One region of the Chryseobacterium sp. NRRL B-14798 genome, then DNA from elsewhere that is predicted to be linked to it. Evidence: riboswitches for the same ligand, from Rfam matches in the RefSeq annotation. Region 1 holds a riboswitch; each other region holds the start of a gene.
The links. A riboswitch is a leader RNA that binds a small molecule or an ion and turns the genes downstream of it on or off. The one in region 1 is predicted to bind cobalamin.
Positions count from the first base shown of each region.

Region 2: another riboswitch for cobalamin. It lies ahead of AB1278_RS21865 (TonB-dependent receptor plug domain-containing protein); the one in region 1 lies ahead of AB1278_RS07110 (acyl-CoA thioesterase).
Region 3: another riboswitch for cobalamin. It lies ahead of metE (5-methyltetrahydropteroyltriglutamate--homocysteine S-methyltransferase); the one in region 1 lies ahead of AB1278_RS07110 (acyl-CoA thioesterase).

Region 1 is NZ_JBFLUL010000005.1:1,484,445-1,490,360, forward strand. Features, by position in the region: gene AB1278_RS07090 (PspC domain-containing protein) at 1-1,261, opposite strand, end outside; gene AB1278_RS07095 (PadR family transcriptional regulator) at 1,273-1,602, opposite strand; gene AB1278_RS07100 (XAC2610-related protein) at 2,126-2,824, shown strand; gene AB1278_RS07105 (HD domain-containing protein) at 2,826-3,416, shown strand; gene AB1278_RS07110 (acyl-CoA thioesterase) at 3,476-3,859, opposite strand; cobalamin riboswitch at 3,976-4,156, opposite strand; gene AB1278_RS07115 (hypothetical protein) at 4,191-4,991, opposite strand; gene AB1278_RS07120 (ATP-binding cassette domain-containing protein) at 5,022-5,684, opposite strand.
Region 2 is NZ_JBFLUL010000005.1:4,751,821-4,757,736, reverse strand. Features, by position in the region: gene AB1278_RS21880 (MbnP family protein) at 1-710, shown strand, start outside; gene AB1278_RS21875 (cytochrome-c peroxidase) at 703-1,752, shown strand; gene AB1278_RS21870 (transporter) at 1,765-2,712, shown strand; cobalamin riboswitch at 2,805-2,989, shown strand; gene AB1278_RS21865 (TonB-dependent receptor plug domain-containing protein) at 3,099-5,132, shown strand; gene AB1278_RS21860 (YncE family protein) at 5,129-5,916, shown strand, end outside.
Region 3 is NZ_JBFLUL010000005.1:3,031,791-3,037,706, forward strand. Features, by position in the region: gene AB1278_RS14115 (aldehyde dehydrogenase family protein) at 1-865, shown strand, start outside; gene AB1278_RS14120 (helix-turn-helix domain-containing protein) at 981-1,778, shown strand; gene metE (5-methyltetrahydropteroyltriglutamate--homocysteine S-methyltransferase) at 1,925-4,228, opposite strand; cobalamin riboswitch at 4,400-4,585, opposite strand; gene AB1278_RS14130 (Lrp/AsnC family transcriptional regulator) at 4,781-5,242, shown strand; gene AB1278_RS14135 (hypothetical protein) at 5,326-5,868, opposite strand.

The DNA of each region.
Region 1 (5,916 bases):
CTTTTCCTTCTTTTTTGATGATCAGATACGGTGTTTTGATGTCCGGTTTTCTGGTTACATCTACAGAAATATAATCTTCTTCATACACTGATTTTTTATCAGAATAAATATCATTGTCATACGCTTTGAAGCTCTGAGGAATGTTGATCTGTTTTACATCCACATAAACAGTATCTGAAGTAGTATTGATGGCAACATTTTCTACATCTTCCTTACTTCCTCTGTAGATCATATCTTTCTTAGCCATGCTGATACCGAAGTAAGTTCCAAGTCCGATCAGAAGAAGGAATAAACCTCCTACAACCCATCCGATATTTCTCAGTTTTGTTTTCGGAGAGAATATTTTGATGCTTAACAAGCTGAAAAGGATTGCCGGAATTAAACTTCCGATCACCATCATCGCAGCCAGTACTTTATCCAATCCCTGATCATCCATATAGAATCTGATCTCATTAGCTCCCGGGAAGTCTGTGTCCATTGCGAAAAGGGCAAATAATACAAACACTCCGATAATGCTGCTTACAGCCATCAATACGAAGAATCCTCCTACAATATACTTAAATACATTCCAGATTCCGCTTCCTGCATTGTTGATGTACGGCTTGTTTTCGTTATAGATTTCTCCGACCCTCTGAGTAGATTCATTGGCAAACTGTACCAATTTATTAGACTCATTCTTAAGATTGTCGAAGTTCATAGGCTTTCCCTGCATTTTCAGGAAATCTGCTGCTGTTTCAGCTTTTGGAAGTACGATCCAAAGGATTACATATAGAAGACCTATTAATGAAGAAGAAATGGCTGCTGTAAAAATTCCTAATACGAAAATTCCCAGCCAGATTGCTCTCATGGTAGTAATATCCATTCCTACGTACTGAGCTAAGCCTGCGCAGACTCCGGCAACTTTTTGTTTTTCCGGATCACGGAACAGCTGCTTTTTATCGGTATAATGAGTTCCTGAATTATAGTTTCTGGCAGATGTTTTTTCAGAATAATACGCTTCTTCCTGCTCTTCGATTTTTTCAGGGCTTCCGATCTGTGCGATTACCCTTTCTACATCGGTATCGTTGATCACTTCACGTTTTCCTAAAGAATCTTTGAAAATTTCCACCATTCTTATTTCTATGTCATGCATTACTTCATCAGCCTCAGAAGCATCCAGAGAGCTTCTCAGTGCGTTCAGGTAATCGCTGAGCTTTATATATGCGTGTTCTTCTATGGTAAAAGAAAAACCTGCGAGTCCTATTGAGAGTGTCTTGTTCATAGCTTTGTTTTTTAATTTTGTTGGGTGATTTGGTTTACTGAGGCTGTCAGTTCATTCCATGTATTGAGAAGTTCATCCAGGAAAAGTTTTCCTTTTTCTGTGATCTGATAATATTTTCTGGGTGGTCCTCCGGTAGATTCTTCCCATCTGTAAGAGAGAAATTCTCCGTTTTTAAGTCTTGTAAGAAGAGGGTAGAGGGTCCCTTCCACTACATCCAGTTTTCCTTTTTTCAGTTCATCAATAAGATCAGAAACATACATTTCTCGGTTATTGATGAGACTTAGAATACAGAATTCCAGAATTCCTTTTCGCATTTGCGCTTTGGTATTTTCGGTATTCATCTTTGATAAGTTTTGTTAATTAGTTATATTTTTAGAAAAATGCCCCTAGCTAGCTGAGCCTATTCTAATTTTACATTACAAAGATATGTAAATAAAATGGTATTATGCAATACAAAGTAGTGAAATTTTTAAAATAAATTGTTTAAAATATTGAAAATCAATTAAATAAATTTTATCTTGAATTTTACGTAAAATAAATTTTAGTTGAAAATGCCTGAAAAATTTAAATTTTTTTAATGAGATTGAGAGAAATCAAGAGAAAAAAATAAACTTTTATTAATTATTATTACTCATTACCCATTACTCATATTATAGCCCCGATAGAAGCGGTTACCCCACAGCAGCACTGATATAAGAAAGGCGCGAGGAGTATGAGCGGATAGCGGGAGAAAGCTTCTTATCTGTGAATACTGTTTTATAGAAAGGGAAATTCTGGCAGATAATAAGACATGGATTTTGAGATCGGTATTATGATTCGTACTTTTGTTAGAAATAAAAAAACACCCAAATCATTCCTATTACCATGAATATTTTAAATAAGTACAGGCACTTATTAACATTTCTTTTGGGGCCGCTCTGTTTCGGGCAATATCAGTTTGAAATTAAAAATGTATCAAAAAACTATGATGCAGTCATTCAGACAGAAAACTGTTACGATGACCGATGTGGAGGAAAAGGAACGGTGGAACTGTTTGACCATAAAAACAGCAAAGTACAGACTTTTGTTTCTGATGATCTTGTTGTATATGCGGAGCAGGGTCAGAAACTGGTTCGAGGGAAATTGATTCCGCTTTCAAAGGATCAGCGTAGTATTATTGTAGATGATTTTAATTTTGACGGCACCGAAGATGTAGCGATAAGAAACGGAAATATGGGAAATTACAGTTCGGCTTCTTATGATGTTTATGTATTCAATACTACAAGAATGGCATTTGTAAAAAGTGAAGAACTTACAGACCTGGGCTCAAACGGTTTTGATTTTTTTGAAGCAGATGCTAAACGAAAGCGTCTTATTTCCTACGGTAAGTCCGGTTGTTGCAGGATTTTTACAACAGAATATGCCGTTATTCCGAACAAAGGACTGGATAGAGTGCTGGAAAAAGAGGAAGATATGACCAATGAGGATCAGGTAAAGGTCATAACGAAAGAAAAGATCAATAATAAATGGATTACCAGAACAAAGGTATATCCGGCAGATCAATATAACAGAAATAAAAAGTAAGATGAAAATTCAGAAAGAGATAGATTTTATTCTGGCAGTAGATGCGCTTAAAAATGTACAACGAAGAAATTATAATGCAGACGATTCCCGGAGAGAGAATACGGCTGAACATTCCTGGCAGATCATTATTCTTGCCCAGATCCTTTATCCGTATGCTAAAAACCGTGCTGATATTGATTTGTTAAGGGTGATAAGAATGCTTTCCATTCATGATCTTGTGGAAATAGAAGCCGGAGACACTTTTATTTTTGATGAAAAAGCTATGGTCGGAAAGTTTGAAAGAGAGAAAGCTTCAGCCCAAAAGATCTTTGGAATTCTGGATGAGCCTTTACGTACAGAATTTTTTAACCTGTGGCTGGAGTTTGAAGAAGAGAAAACTCCGGATGCTATTTTTGCCTGTGGAATCGATAGAATTATGCCGTTTATTTTAAATTCCCATACTACAGGAAAGAGCTGGACAGAAGCCGGAGTGACGGAAAGACAGATCCGGAATATGCTTGAAAATGCAATCAACAGAGCATCAGACGAGATGGGAGAGGCTTTTGAACTTTTATTGAACAGAAGTCTGGAAACAGAAAAGGTTTTGAAATAATGTCAATGAAAATATAATAAAGAATTCGGGCGGCCAAAGGCCGCCCGAAGCTTTATTGTTTATAGTATCTGGATTGGTTTCTTGAATTCGTCGATGGCTACAAAAGTAAAATCACCGACAATAGCTTTTTCTCTTTCATAGGAGTACATCTGTTCAGTGTAAATTTCAACATTAACCTTCATACTGGTTTTTCCCACGTAGGAAACTTTCCCGATCAGTTCCACAATAGTTCCGGCAGGAATAGGTTTTTTGAAATCGATCTTATCACTGCTCACGGTTACCACTCTTTTTCTGGCAAAACGGGTTGCGGTGATAAAAGCTACTTCGTCCATCAGCTGCATGGCAGTACCTCCAAAAAGGGTATCGTAATGATTGGTTGTGTTTGGGAAAACCGCTTTAAAGATTCTGGTTTCGGATGCTTCAATTCTTTCTTCTGTAGTCATATATCATTATTAATTAAAGCGAAATGAAATGATACTAAAACAACAGAATAATGACAGGAACTTATAGAATTCCTGAAACAATCCATCAGATCAATACAACTTCAAATCGCGAAAGTTACATGTTTAAGAAAAAGGCAGGTCTCCTGACTTGTAACATCATTTATCTCCTTCCCATGCCTCGCACAGTGGATCTTTGATAAAGACTTCAGTTACTTTACAGTTGCGCGACAGTCCGTGATTTTCACACGGTTCCCTTTTAATCTGCAGTGATGCAGAACCAATTTCTGTGATGAATAAGCGTAAAAACTTTTCGAATGCAAAAATAATGAATTTATTCCGGATTATGATAAATAATCTGGCTGATTACTCTTCCCTTCTTAATTGTCCAGAGTGTTGTATATCTGTTTTCCCCTGAACCATTGATCATATAAAGGAAAATATTATCATTGTCGAGAGAAGTTACCCCGATGTTCTCAAAATCCATGGTAGGCTGGAACATGTTTTTGATGGCTTCCCTTACAAAAACAGATCCTCTTCCGGGCTGCTGTACTCTGATGGATTTGATTTCGGTCATTCCCTCAGGAAGGTCATTTCCAATTCCCCATGGTTTTACTTTATCAATCGTAAGAATTTTTCCATCTGCATCTTTTTCCTTTTTACGGTATCCTGCATTGGAAGGGTAAATATCAATGACTACTTTGCTTCTTTGGGCGGTAGGGATTTTAGGATCGGAATTATCGGTAAAAATAAGGGATCTTCCATTTTTGGATTTGGATGGAGTATAGGCGGGAAGCTGGTCTACATAAGCAATACGTCCTTTATTCACCATTCCTTCTTTATCAAGAGTTTCATAACGCACAAAAGGCTTGTCGTCATCCTGTTTCTCAGGATATTTGATCCAGATCCATTCTGTTTCTCCCGGAGCCGGTTTTACATAAACAAATACATCACCTTTGCGCATACGGATCTTATCAACAATTTTTCGGTAGTCGTCTTTATGTACACGTACGTTGGCATATCCTTCCTCAGCTTTTACCACTCCAAAAGGAACTTTAGTTTGTCCTTTTACAAAGACAACAGATAAGATACTGAATGCAGATAAATAGAATACTTTGTTTATGAAAGTCATCATGAAATTTTTTTGATCCCTCAAATATATAAATTAAATGCTTTTCGGAAGATAATTATACCGTTGCAGTTCATTTAAATCTTGTATTTGTTTCAGATAGCCTTCACGCAAAAGAAATATTTGGTGTGAAATATCAAGAACTTCCTGATAATTATGGTCAGAAATAATGAATCCCTTATACGCAGACTGTTCAATGATTGCAGCTTTCAATGCTGCAGAAATTTTCGGAGAAAGACTATGGAAAGGTTCGTCCAGTAAAACAAAATCAGCTTCAGAATAAATAATCATCAAAGTTTCAATAATTCTCTGTTCACCTTTGGAAAGGTTTTTAGGCTTTTCATGAAGGAAAGGCTGTACGAATTCTGATGTAAAAAGCAGCTCAGTATTCTTTTGATTACAAAAAAGAGGAACCAGGTTTTTTATTTTTATATTTTTGGGTAAAAAAAGATCTTGTGGCAAGTAAGCAATTCTGTTTTTTCTGTCGGAAATGCTTTTCAGAATAGTGTTGTCATATTTTATAAACTGAGTATCGCCATATTCAGTTCCGAAGATAATTTTTAACAGGGTTGATTTCCCGCTTCCATTTCTGCCCAACAGGCCTATGATTTGTCCTGTTTCGCATCCTATATAAATATCCTGCAGAATTTTCCTCTCATTAAAAGATTTGGTTACGCTATCAACATGCAGTCTGCTCATAAAAATAATGTTATAATTTTTACAATAATCCCCGATACTATTGTTCCTGTCCAGAGAAACATCCTTGAAAAGCCTGAATTGGCATAAAAGTAATATTCGCTTTTAAGCCTTACTTCATATATAAAATAATGAAGAACAGGTAAAATCAGAAGAAAACTTAATCCAAATGTTTCAATACTGAAGGGAAGCAAACAAGAAATAAGTAATGAAAACAATAAGGCGGGGATCTGTA
Region 2 (5,916 bases), 3.3 Mb from region 1:
TCAAATTTGAAAACGGATTTAACAATGTGGGAGATATCGTTCTAAATCAGACGGTTCAGACTTCTGCTAACGGACAGAAACATAACTTTTCTGCTTTGAAATACGTCATCAGTAATATCGCATTGATAGATGAAAACGGAAACGAATTTAAATACAACGAAAATAATCCTGACAAAGGTGCTTTTATCGTAGATCAGGCAGATGCTGTAGCCGGAATTGTTTATCTTAATCTGGATGGCGTTCCGAAAAACAATTATAAAAAAATAAGATTCGGATTGGGTGTCAGCCAGAAAGCATATCTACTGGGACAGGACGGACAGGCTGAATTCTGGACAAAAGCCAAGCAGAAGGGAATGTCCTGGTCATGGGCTGCCGGTTATGTATTTGTAAAACTGGAAGGAAAATATGGTACAGATTCTCCTTCTAAAGAATTCATGAATCACACAGGAAATATGGGAAATACTGCAGCCAACAATACACCGGATCTTTATCGCGAAATTACATTGAATCTTCCAACAACGGCCAGAGTAACAGGACAAATCCGTCCTTCTGTTCATATTCTTGCAGACCTGAACCAATTTCTGAGCGGAGATAAGGCACTGACTCTTACCACATCCAATGATATGCTGATGGGGTCCAACCAGCACCTGGTAGACGTTACCAACAATCTTACAAAAATGTTTAAAGTAGACCATGTTCACAATGATTAATTTTTTTGTTAAAACGATACTGGTTCTGCTTGTATTTGTATTGAGTTGCATTTCATGTTCTGATGAGGTGATTCAGCCATTGGAAAAAGATGAAGCCTACAATCTGGAGTTTCCTTCTTATTTTCCGGAAATGACTTTTGATACATCCATTAATCCGGTGACCAAAAATGGAGTGGAGCTGGGACGAAAATTATTCTATGAAGGCAGGCTTTCAAGAAATAATACCATTTCATGCGGTTTTTGCCATATTCAGGAAAATGCTTTTACTCATCATGGTCATACGGTGAGCCATGGGGTAGACGACAGAATCGGAATCAGGAATGCACCGCCCATCCAGAATATGGCTTTTTTGAAAAGATATATGTGGGACGGAGTGATTCACAATCTGAATGAGCAGCCCATCAGCCCGATTACTGATGTGAATGAAATGGACAGTTCCATACCGGAAGCCATTTCAAAAATAAAAGATGATCAGAAGTATAAAAAACTGTTCAGAGAAGCTTATGGAGACGAAACCATTACCGGCGAAAGAATTTTAAAAGCATTATCACAGTTTATGGCTTCTTTAATTTCTGCAGATTCAAAATATGACCGGTTCAGACAGGGAAAAGAACAGTTGACTTCAATAGAATCCCAGGGAATGACATTATTCAATCAGAAATGTGCTTCCTGTCATAGCGGAGAGCTGTTTACGGATGAGAGTTTCAGAAATACCGGAATGTATTACAATACAGAATTCAAGGATGCAGGTAGATACAGAGTGAGCCTGAATCAGGTAGATTGGATGAAATTCCGTGTTCCGAGTCTGAGAAATGTAGAATATACCGCACCTTATATGCATGACGGAAGGTTTTATACATTAGATGCGGTACTTAATTTCTATTCGGATCAGGTGGAAGATAATGTTAATCTTGATCCACAGCTTAAACAGAATGGTCACATAGGAATTGCTATGAACAGCCAGGAAAAACAATCCATCATTGCGTTCCTGAAAACATTATCGGATAAAAGTTTTATATCCAATCCAAAATTTGCAGAATAATTTATAAAAAACATGAAGAAGATTATATTGATAGTAAGTTTGATCCTGTTGAATCAGTATCAGGCAAAAACCATCAGAGACAGTGCTTATGTTGCTCCCGAAACGCTTAACAGATTCGATTTTGATGATGATTGTGATGCGTGCGGCTGTGCTGCAGGAAATGGATCTTCCGGCTTTGAGTCATTGTTGAATCCACAGTTTGTCGGAATTAAGTACTTCGCCCAGCATTACAAAGCCAAAGAGAACTTATTTGTAAAAGATCTTACCCAGGATCAGTATTTCAATACGTTGCAGCTGTGGGGGAAAATTCCATTGACTAAAAAGCTGAGTGTGTATGCGAGCCTTCCATTTCATTTTCATGAAAAGAAAACGATGCAGGGAGATATTAAAATCAACGGTATAGGAGATCTGAATCTGATGGGGATTTACCAGCTGATGAGCTCTAAAGATAATTTTCATCATCTGAGTGGAGGTTTGGGAGTGAAAATTCCACTTGGCAAGTTTGATGAAAAAGGAGCATCCGGTGTCAACCCAAGCTTTCAGCTGGGAACCGGAAGCTGGGATTATCAGGCGGCTTTGAATTATAAATTTCAGAAAAATAAAGTAGCCGTACTGGTCAATACAGATTACACCATTAAAACAGAGAACAGGAAAAATTACCGTTTTGGAAACCAATGGAACTATGCAGCAACAGGTTTTTATCAGGTTGCAGGAAATGAAAAATCTATATTCTCTGTAAAAACTGGAGTTCAGGGTGAAGTCTACGCTCAGAACAAACAGTTTGATGAGGCACTGCCGAACACTGCAGGAAGTGCTTTGTACGGAAAACTGGGATTTGAAGCCTCTTACAAAAAGCTGAGCCTGGGAAGTGAAATCATGCTTCCCATGTACACTCATCTGGCGGGAGGAGATATTGAAGCTCAATCAAGATTCAATATTTTTCTGAATATTGGAATTTAAAAAGAAACCCTTGTTGAAATCATATTAAAGCTCCTTCGGGAGCTTTAATTGTTTATAAATCATGATTTTAGTTGGGGATTAGGAATAATTATCTATCTTTGCCGGAATTTGGTGAGCCGTAAAAAGCTCTTAAAAGGGAATCCGGTGAAAATCCGGGACAGACCCGCTGCTGTAAGCTCCACACCAAAGTTTTTGAAGAATATATCCACTGTTTTTTAATGGGAAGGATTTCAAAAATGGAGTAAGTCAGAAGACCTGCCAGACAATAATCGTTTGACGCTTTCGTGGAATAAAGCTTAGGACATCAATGATTCTGTGCAGTGACAGCTGTGCTTTGTCGTTGTATTCTTATACCCATTAGCGTCTTCATTACCCTAAATGAGCTAATGGCGGCAAAACTAACTACTTCTGCAATTCATAAAGCTGTTTTCACAATATTAGTGTTAACATCTCAACTTGTGTTTTCCCAAACTAAGAAAAAAGACAGTCTTCAGGAAGAGACCATTAAAGGAATCAATCTTTATAAAAAGAATTTTAAAGAAATCCTTCCGGCACAAACGCTGCAGGGAGAACAGCTGGAAAGACTGAACAGTCATTCCGTTGCAGATGCACTGCGGTATTTTTCAGGCGTTCAGATTAAAGACTACGGCGGATTGGGTGGTTTGAAAACCATTAATATCCGAAGTATGGGAAGCCAGCATGTAGGGGTTTTTTATGATGGAATTCAATTAGGAAATGCTCAAAACGGACTGGTAGATCTGGGAAGGTACTCTTTGGATGATCTGGAAGAAATATCGTTGTATAACGGACAGAAAAGTGAAATTTTTCAGCCAGCAAAGGACTTTGGCTCTTCGGGGTCTATCTATTTACAGCCTAAAACACCCGTATTTAAAGGAAATAGAAAAACCAATTTGGTGATAAGAGCAAAAAGTGCATCTATTGATCTCTTTAATCCTTCATTCCGGTTGGAACAGAAGATTTCAGACAAGGTTTCTGCCAGCTTCAGTGGCGAATTTATGCAGAGTGACGGAATTTACAGATTTCGGTATGCGAAGAAATACCCTGATGGGCAACAGGCCTATGATACCATTGCAAAAAGACAGGACTCAGATATCAAAGCAAAACGTTTTGAAACTTCTCTCAACGGAACTTTAAATAACGGAAGCTGGAATATCCGTGGCTACGGTTATATTTCAAACCGCGGAATGCCGGCACCCATTGTTAACGGGCGCTTTGAAGGAAGAGGAGCGAGACTTTCCGATGAGAATTATTTTGTACAGGCTAATCTGAGAAAAAAACTGTTCCCGAAATTTGAAACACAGCTTAAGGCAAAATTTGCCTACGATTATACCCATTTCATGGACACAGTTCGTTCGCAGTCTATTATTTATACCGATAACACCTATATCCAAAGGGAACTTTATCTTTCCTCTTCCAATATTTACTCAATCACTCCCAATTGGGATGTCAGCCTGAGTGGAGATTTTCAGTACAATAATCTGGACGCGAATCTGGATAACTTTTCTTATCCTACCCGCTACACTACATTGGTAGCATTGGCAACAACCTATCAGTGGAACAGATTCAAAATTATGGGAAGCCTTTTAGGAACCTTTACTTTTGAAGAAGTAAGAAAAAATAAAAGACCGGGAGATGCCAGAGAGTGGACACCTGCGGTGTTTATGAGCTATCAGCCGGAAAAAATTCCGGAGCTTACTCTAAGGGCTTTCTATAAAAGAATTTTCAGACTTCCAACCTTCAATGATTTGTATTATACCAATATCGGAAATACCTACCTGAAACCGGAATTCACCAATCAATATGATGTAGGATTTACTTATCAGAAGAATTATAACAACCGTTTCTTTAAAACATTTTATGCTAAAGTAGACGGTTACTACAATAAAGTACAGGATAAAATTGTGGCAGCTCCGAACGGAAGCATGTTCCGCTGGCTGATGATGAACCTTGGATTGGTTGAAATCATTGGTGCAGATGTGAATGTGCAGACAGAACTTCAATGGGGAAAAGTTACTCTTAGACCGTTGCTTTCCTACACTTATCAAAGTGCAAGAGACATGAGTGATCCTGAAGATACTTTTTACCGCAATCAGATCCCTTATACCCCATGGCATAGTGGATCTTTCAGTCTTATGGCGGATTATAAAGACTGGAGTTTCAATTACAGTGCAATGTACGTAGGAGAAAGATATGACGTGAATCAGGATAACATTCAATACAATTATGTGCAGCCCTGGTATACTCACGATTTGTCTGTTCAGAAAAAATTCAACTGGGCGAATCATCAGTTTAAAATAAGCCTTGAGATGAATAATATTTTCAATCAATACTATGATGTTGTCCTCAATTATCCGATGCCTGGAAGAAACTTTAAACTTATTCTAAACTTCACCCTATGAGAAAACTAAACTTTTATTTTTTATTTCTTGTATTAGCTTTTCTTACTTCATGCCGTACAGATGAAATTATTGTCCGCCAGGAAGTGGTAGAAGGGCTTCCTTCAGAAAATACAGCAATAAAAGGCTTCTATATGCTTAATGAAGGGAATATGGGGAGTAATAAATGTACCCTTGATTTTTTTGATTACACCAAAGGAACCTATTACCGGAATATCTACGCAGAAATCAATCCCAATGTCGTAAAAGAGTTGGGGGATGTAGGAAATGATATCAAAGTTTATGGAAGCAAGCTCTATATCGTAGTCAATGTTTCCAATAAAATTGAAGTGCTGGATGCTAAAACGGCTAAACGTATTACTTCTATTCCATTACAAAACTGCCGATACCTTGCTTTCAAAAACGGAAAAGCTTATGCCAGCAGCTACGCCGGACCTGTAGCGATTAACCCGAAAGCACCGAAGGGGAAAGTAGTGGAAATTGATACGGCTTCTCTTTCCATCCAGCGTGAGGTAGTGGTAGGATATCAGCCCGAAGAAATAGAAATTGTGGGAAATACCTTATTTGTTGCCAATTCCGGAGGATATAAAGCTCCCGATTATGACAATACTGTTTCGGTAATTGATCTGAATACTTTTACCGAACTCAAAAAAATAAATGTTGCCATCAATCTTCATCACATTAAAAAAGATAATTACGGTGATCTCTATGTAACCTCAAGAGGAGATTATTATAATGTTCCTTCCAGTCTTTATCTCATAGATGCAGCCACGGGAACAGTCAAGAA
Region 3 (5,916 bases), 1.5 Mb from region 1:
TTTCCACGAAGCCGGCCTTCCGGAAGGAATTTTCAATATTGTTAACGGATTAGGAAATATAGTTGGAAATGAAATTACACATCATCCAGATATCGCAAAAATCTCTTTCACCGGATCTACACTTACAGGAAAAGCGATTGCCAAAGGAGCTGTAGACACCATGAAAAGGGTAACCCTGGAACTTGGAGGAAAGTCTCCTAATATTATTCTTGAAGATGCTGATTTTGAAAAAGCAATCCCAATGGCCGTTTTCGGGGCTTATATGAATAATGGTCAGGCCTGCATCGCCCCTACCCGATTATTGGTTCCGCAAAACAGACTGGAGGAGGTAAATGAACTGGCTAAAAAAGCAGCCGGACAGGTAAAAGTAGGAAATCCTGCTGAAGAAGATACTCTTGTAGGACCTATGGTGAGTGTAAAACAATTTGAAAGAGTACAAAGTTATATCCGTCTGGGACAGGAAGAAGGAGCCGTTCTGCTTGCAGGTGGTGAAGGAAAACCGGAAGGTCTTGAAAGCGGTAATTTTGTAAAAGCAACCATCTTTACCAATGTCCGTAATGATATGCGTATCGCGCAGGAAGAGATTTTCGGGCCTGTACTGTCTATTATTCCTTATGCTGATGAGGAAGAAGCAATTGCCATTGCCAATGACACTACTTATGGTCTTGCTGCTTATATCAGTTCTGATAATCATGAACATGCGGAACGTGTAGCTGCACAGATTGATGCCGGAAGAATCTGTATTAACGGGTTTGCCCACGATCCATACGCTCCTTTCGGTGGTTTCAAGCAAAGCGGTATTGGGCGTGAGTTTGGTGTATTCGGACTGGAAGCTTACCTGGAACCCAAAACGATTCTGGCCTAGTAGGATCTTCTTCACAGCAAAATATTCTCAGGATTACTTTGCTGTGGAGATTCTATGATCCTGAAAAGTTTTGTAAGTTTGAATAAGAATTGATCAAGAAACAACTTTCTGAGCTATGAGCGAAAATAATATTCCTTTTCCCATCAATTATTCCTGTCATTTTTCAGAATTCAGGGAAGGAGAACAATTTGCACGAATTCACAGCCTCGGCCTGGTGCTTTCCGGGGAAATGGAACTTAATGATGGCATCACAAAAACGATATTTAAAGAAGGAGAACTCTATTCTGCCAGAAAAAACCATTTATTAAAATTTGCAAAATATCCACCCAAAAATGGGGAAATCAAAACCATATCCATCTATTTTGACGATGCCATGCTTCATGATTTCAGCCGAGAATATGGATATCAGGCAGAAAAAAAGGACAATGTCCAGGCCTATATAAAACCTGAGCAAAAGGCATTACATTCTTTTATGTACTCATTATTAGCGTATGAAGATCTTCCTGCTTCTGAAGAAATACTGAGACTTAAACAAAAAGAAGCTCTCCTCTTACTGTTGAATTACGATCCCGGTCTTAAGGATATTTTGTTTGATTTTTCCGAGCCCTATAAAATAGATATTGAAGCTTTTATGAATAAAAACTTTCACTTCAATGTCAATGTAGAACGTTTTGCTTATTTAACGGGGAGAAGTCTGTCTGCATTTAAAAGGGATTTTCAAAAGATATTCGGAATTCCGCCAAGACAATGGCTTCAGCTTCGAAGATTAAAGGAAGCCCATTTTCTGCTAAGCCAAAAAGGAAAGTCCGTTTCTGATATTTATTTAGATCTTGGATTTGAAAATTTATCCCATTTCTCATTTGCCTTTAAAAAACAATTCGGCTATCCGCCAAGTGCTTTACAGGCAAAATAACTTAGATTTTGAACCATTAAGATCCTATCAGAACGATTTTCAACTACTTTATTCTTCAAAAATTTTAATAGTTTAAAAATAACAGATCGTGCCATGAAAATCATAACACGATCTGAATTATTGAATCTAATTATTGTAAAAGTTTTCTAAAGTGCATATTCTACTGAAGCTTCTTTGGCAGCAGCCACCATTGCAATTAAAGCTTTTTCGGTTTCTTCCCAGTGTCTTGTCTTCAGTCCGCAATCAGGATTTACCCAAAGCTGATTGGCAGGAATGACATTCTGAGCCTTTCTCAACAATTCAATCATTTCTTCTTTTGACGGAACTCTTGGTGAGTGAATATCGTATACTCCAGGACCAATTTCATTCGGATATTTGAAATCGGCGAAAGCATTCAGCAGCTCCATCTGAGAACGTGAACATTCTATGGTAATGACATCTGCATCCATATCGGCAATGTTTTCAATAATATCATTGAACTCAGAATAACACATGTGAGTGTGAATTTGGGTAGCATCTTCCACTCCGCTTGCTGAAATTCTGAAAGCTTCCACTGCCCATTTCAGATAATTCTGCCAGTCTGTTTTTCTTAATGGTAGTCCTTCTCTGATCGCAGGTTCATCAATCTGAATAATTCTGATTCCTGCTTTTTCCAGGTCCACTACCTCATCACGGATTGCCAAAGCAATCTGCTTACACGTTTCTGAACGAGGCTGATCATCACGTACAAAAGACCACTGTAAAATCGTAACCGGACCTGTCAACATTCCTTTTACCCATTTTTCAGTCTGAGATTGGGCATATTGAGACCAGTACACCGTCATCGGAGTCGGGCGGGAAACATCACCGAAGATCACAGGGGGTTTTACACAACGGCTTCCGTAGCTTTGTACCCAACCGTTTTTAGTGAATACAAATCCTTCCAGCTGTTCCCCGAAATATTCCACCATGTCGTTTCGCTCAAATTCTCCATGAACCAATACATCAATTCCGATGTCTTCCTGCCAGCGGATTGTTCTCTGCGTTTCCTCTTTCAGTAAGGTATCATATTGTTCTGCTGTCAGTTCTCCTTTTTTAAATTTTGCTCTCCAGCTTCTTACTTCTGTGGTTTGCGGGAATGATCCGATCGTAGTAGTGGGGAACAAAGGAAGCTGCAATATTTCCTGTTGCTCTTTTTTACGGATTTTGAAGGTGTTTATTCTCTGAGCATCTTTTTCAGTAACAGCATTGGCTCTTTGCTTCACTTCATTATTATGGATAAGAGAAGAAGTTCTTCTACTCTCAATTGCTTTTTTATTTTCTTCAAATGCTTCAAAAATCTGTTCATTTTCCGTTCCGGAAGCCAGTTCTTTAAGAGTTACTACTTCTTTTACTTTTTGTTTAGCAAAAGCCAGCCAGTTCTTAATTTCCGGGTTAAGATTGGTTTCAAAATCCAGGTCACAGGGTGAATGAAGCAATGAACATGATGGTGCAATGAAAATTCTTTCAGATCCTAGTTTTTCAACCGCTTTACTGATAAAAGACAGCGACTTTTCGTAATCATTTTTCCAGATATTTCTACCGTCAACAACTCCTAATGAAAGGCTTACACTTTCAGGAATGCTATTCAGAATATTATCCAGCTGCTCAGGATTTCTAACCAGATCAACATGCAATGTATTGACGGGAAGTGAAACGGCAAGTGAAGTATTGTCTTTTAACCCGTCAAAATAGGAAGCCACAATAAATTTCAGTTTCGGGAAACGTTTTCTGATTTCGGCATACACATAACGGTAAGTTTCTTTGGCTTTCTCTGTTAAATCCAATGCCAGGAAAGGTTCATCAAACTGGATCCATTCTGCACCCTGTTCCTGAAGTTTGGTTAAAATCTCTGTATAAACAGGAAGAAGACTTCCGGCCAGATCCAGTTTATCAAATCCTTCTTCTTTTTCTTTTCCTAATAACAGATAAGAAACCAGCCCGATAATAACCGGTTTCGCATTGATTCCAGCTTGTTTTGCTCCTGCAAATTCATTGAAAATTTTATCTGAGCTCAGCTTAAACTGTTGATTTTTATAAAATTCCGGAACGATGTAATGATAGTTGGTATCGAACCATTTGGTCATTTCCATGGCGGTGATATCCAATCCATCTTTCTGATAGCCTCTTGCCATGGCAAAATAAAGATCCAGCTCAGTATTGTTTTTTTTAAGCACCACTTCATGGTACCGTGTTGGAATGGCACCTACGACAAGGCTCATATCCAATACCTGATCATAGTATGAAAAATCATTACACGGGATAAGATCTATCCCTGCTTCTTTCTGGATATTCCAGTTTTGACTGCAGAGAGTTCTTCCGGTGTTCAGAAGTTCTTCCAAAAGGATTTTACCTGACCAGTACTGCTCGCAGGCTTTTTTGAGTTCTCTTTTGCTACCAATACGCGGATAGCCAAGAATGTGAGTTTGCATTTTTTTAAACTTTTTAATTAAACTTATTGGGAAGTCCTTTACAATGCTTCGTTATGTTGCGGAAAAAGTTTCAGGAAAATAGTGACATAGCAGACAATGTATTTCCCTTCAGAAGAAAATACAAAATTTGATATACCATCTGTATGACCCAAAGCTTCAGCCCGCGAAAGCATTGTCAATTCAGTAAAGGCAGGTCTCCTGACTTGTAACAGTTTCCGTCATCCTTCCCGCTTTTGGCAGTGGATCTGCAAGGACAGAAACTTTTGGTGGGTTACTTACAGTTGCGCGACAGCTCGTGATTTGCACACGATTCCCTATTAATCTACCTTAAGTAAAACCTTTCCTGTTTGATGAAGTATCTGTAAAGAACTGTACTTTTACCTTTAACAAAGGTTATCAGTAAAAGTTTTTAATTTTGTGTAAAATTAGTAATACAGAATAAAACCACAACTGGAAACAAATAATTAAGCAAATTAAACTTCAGGAATTAAAAATAAAAGCATATAATTCTTTATATTTGACTGTTTTAATCATTTAAAAGAATAATATTCTGTGGAACAACTCGATGATAAGGATGTACAGCTGCTCAGGCTCCTCCAGAAAAACGCCAAACTTACCGTTAAAGAGCTCGCTAAAGAAGTGAACCTTTCTACTTCACCGGTTTTCGAAAGGGTAAAAAGGCTTGAACAGGAAGGTTTTGTTAAAAGATATGCGGCAGTTCTTGATGCTGAAAAACTGAACCGTGGATTTACGGTGTTTTGCCAGATCAAACTTAAAATTCACGACCGGTCTGTGGGGTATGATTTTGTAAAAGAAATTTTAGAAATTGAAGAAGTTGCGGAATGTTACAATATTTCCGGAGATTTTGATTTCCTTCTGAAAGTGCAGGTGCGGGATATGAAGCATTATCAGGATTTTGTATTTAACAAGCTGGGATCCGTAGATTCTATCGGCAGCACGCACAGTACTTTTGTGATGGCTGAGGTAAAAAACAACCATGGACTGACGATATAGATTTCTTTTAAAGTTAACACCGTCTGAGGATAAAAAAATCCGTCAATAATGACGGATACTATAATTATTTTGTTTTTTAGTACTTAATTGGCAGCCGGATCCGTAAGTTCTGTTGTTAAACCTATTGATTTTAACAGGTTCTTACTGTCGAAAAGCAATGTTGTATAATGTTTCCCTTTTTTAAAAACCAGTTTTGACCCTCCCGGAAATTCACTGTCTGCTCCCGATTTTTGTATTTTGGCATTGTACTTACCGAACTTCGTTTTACTGTCCTGTAATGTACTTTTATTCAGAACAAGACCAAAAGGAAGTCCTTCCACAATGACAGATTTATTGTCTGAAGTCACAAAAAACATCTCATTGATACTATTGTCTTTTCCCAGGCTGCAATAAAGCTCCAGTCCTGTTTTCATAGGCCATTTTGCATATTTTTCTTCGTTGGCATCTTCATAAAAAACAGTTTTTACGTTCAACGCTTTTGAAATTTTATCCGGAGTCTGTGGGAATATGAATTCTGAGTTTTTGTCCAGTAAAGAACCCAACACGGCTGTTTTCTGTGAAAATGCAGTTGCACTTAATACCAGAAAAAAGATGGTGACAATGAAATGGAATGGTCTCGTCTGCATAAAAATATTTTAAATTGTAATGATTTGATGGCTAAAGATATTAAAATT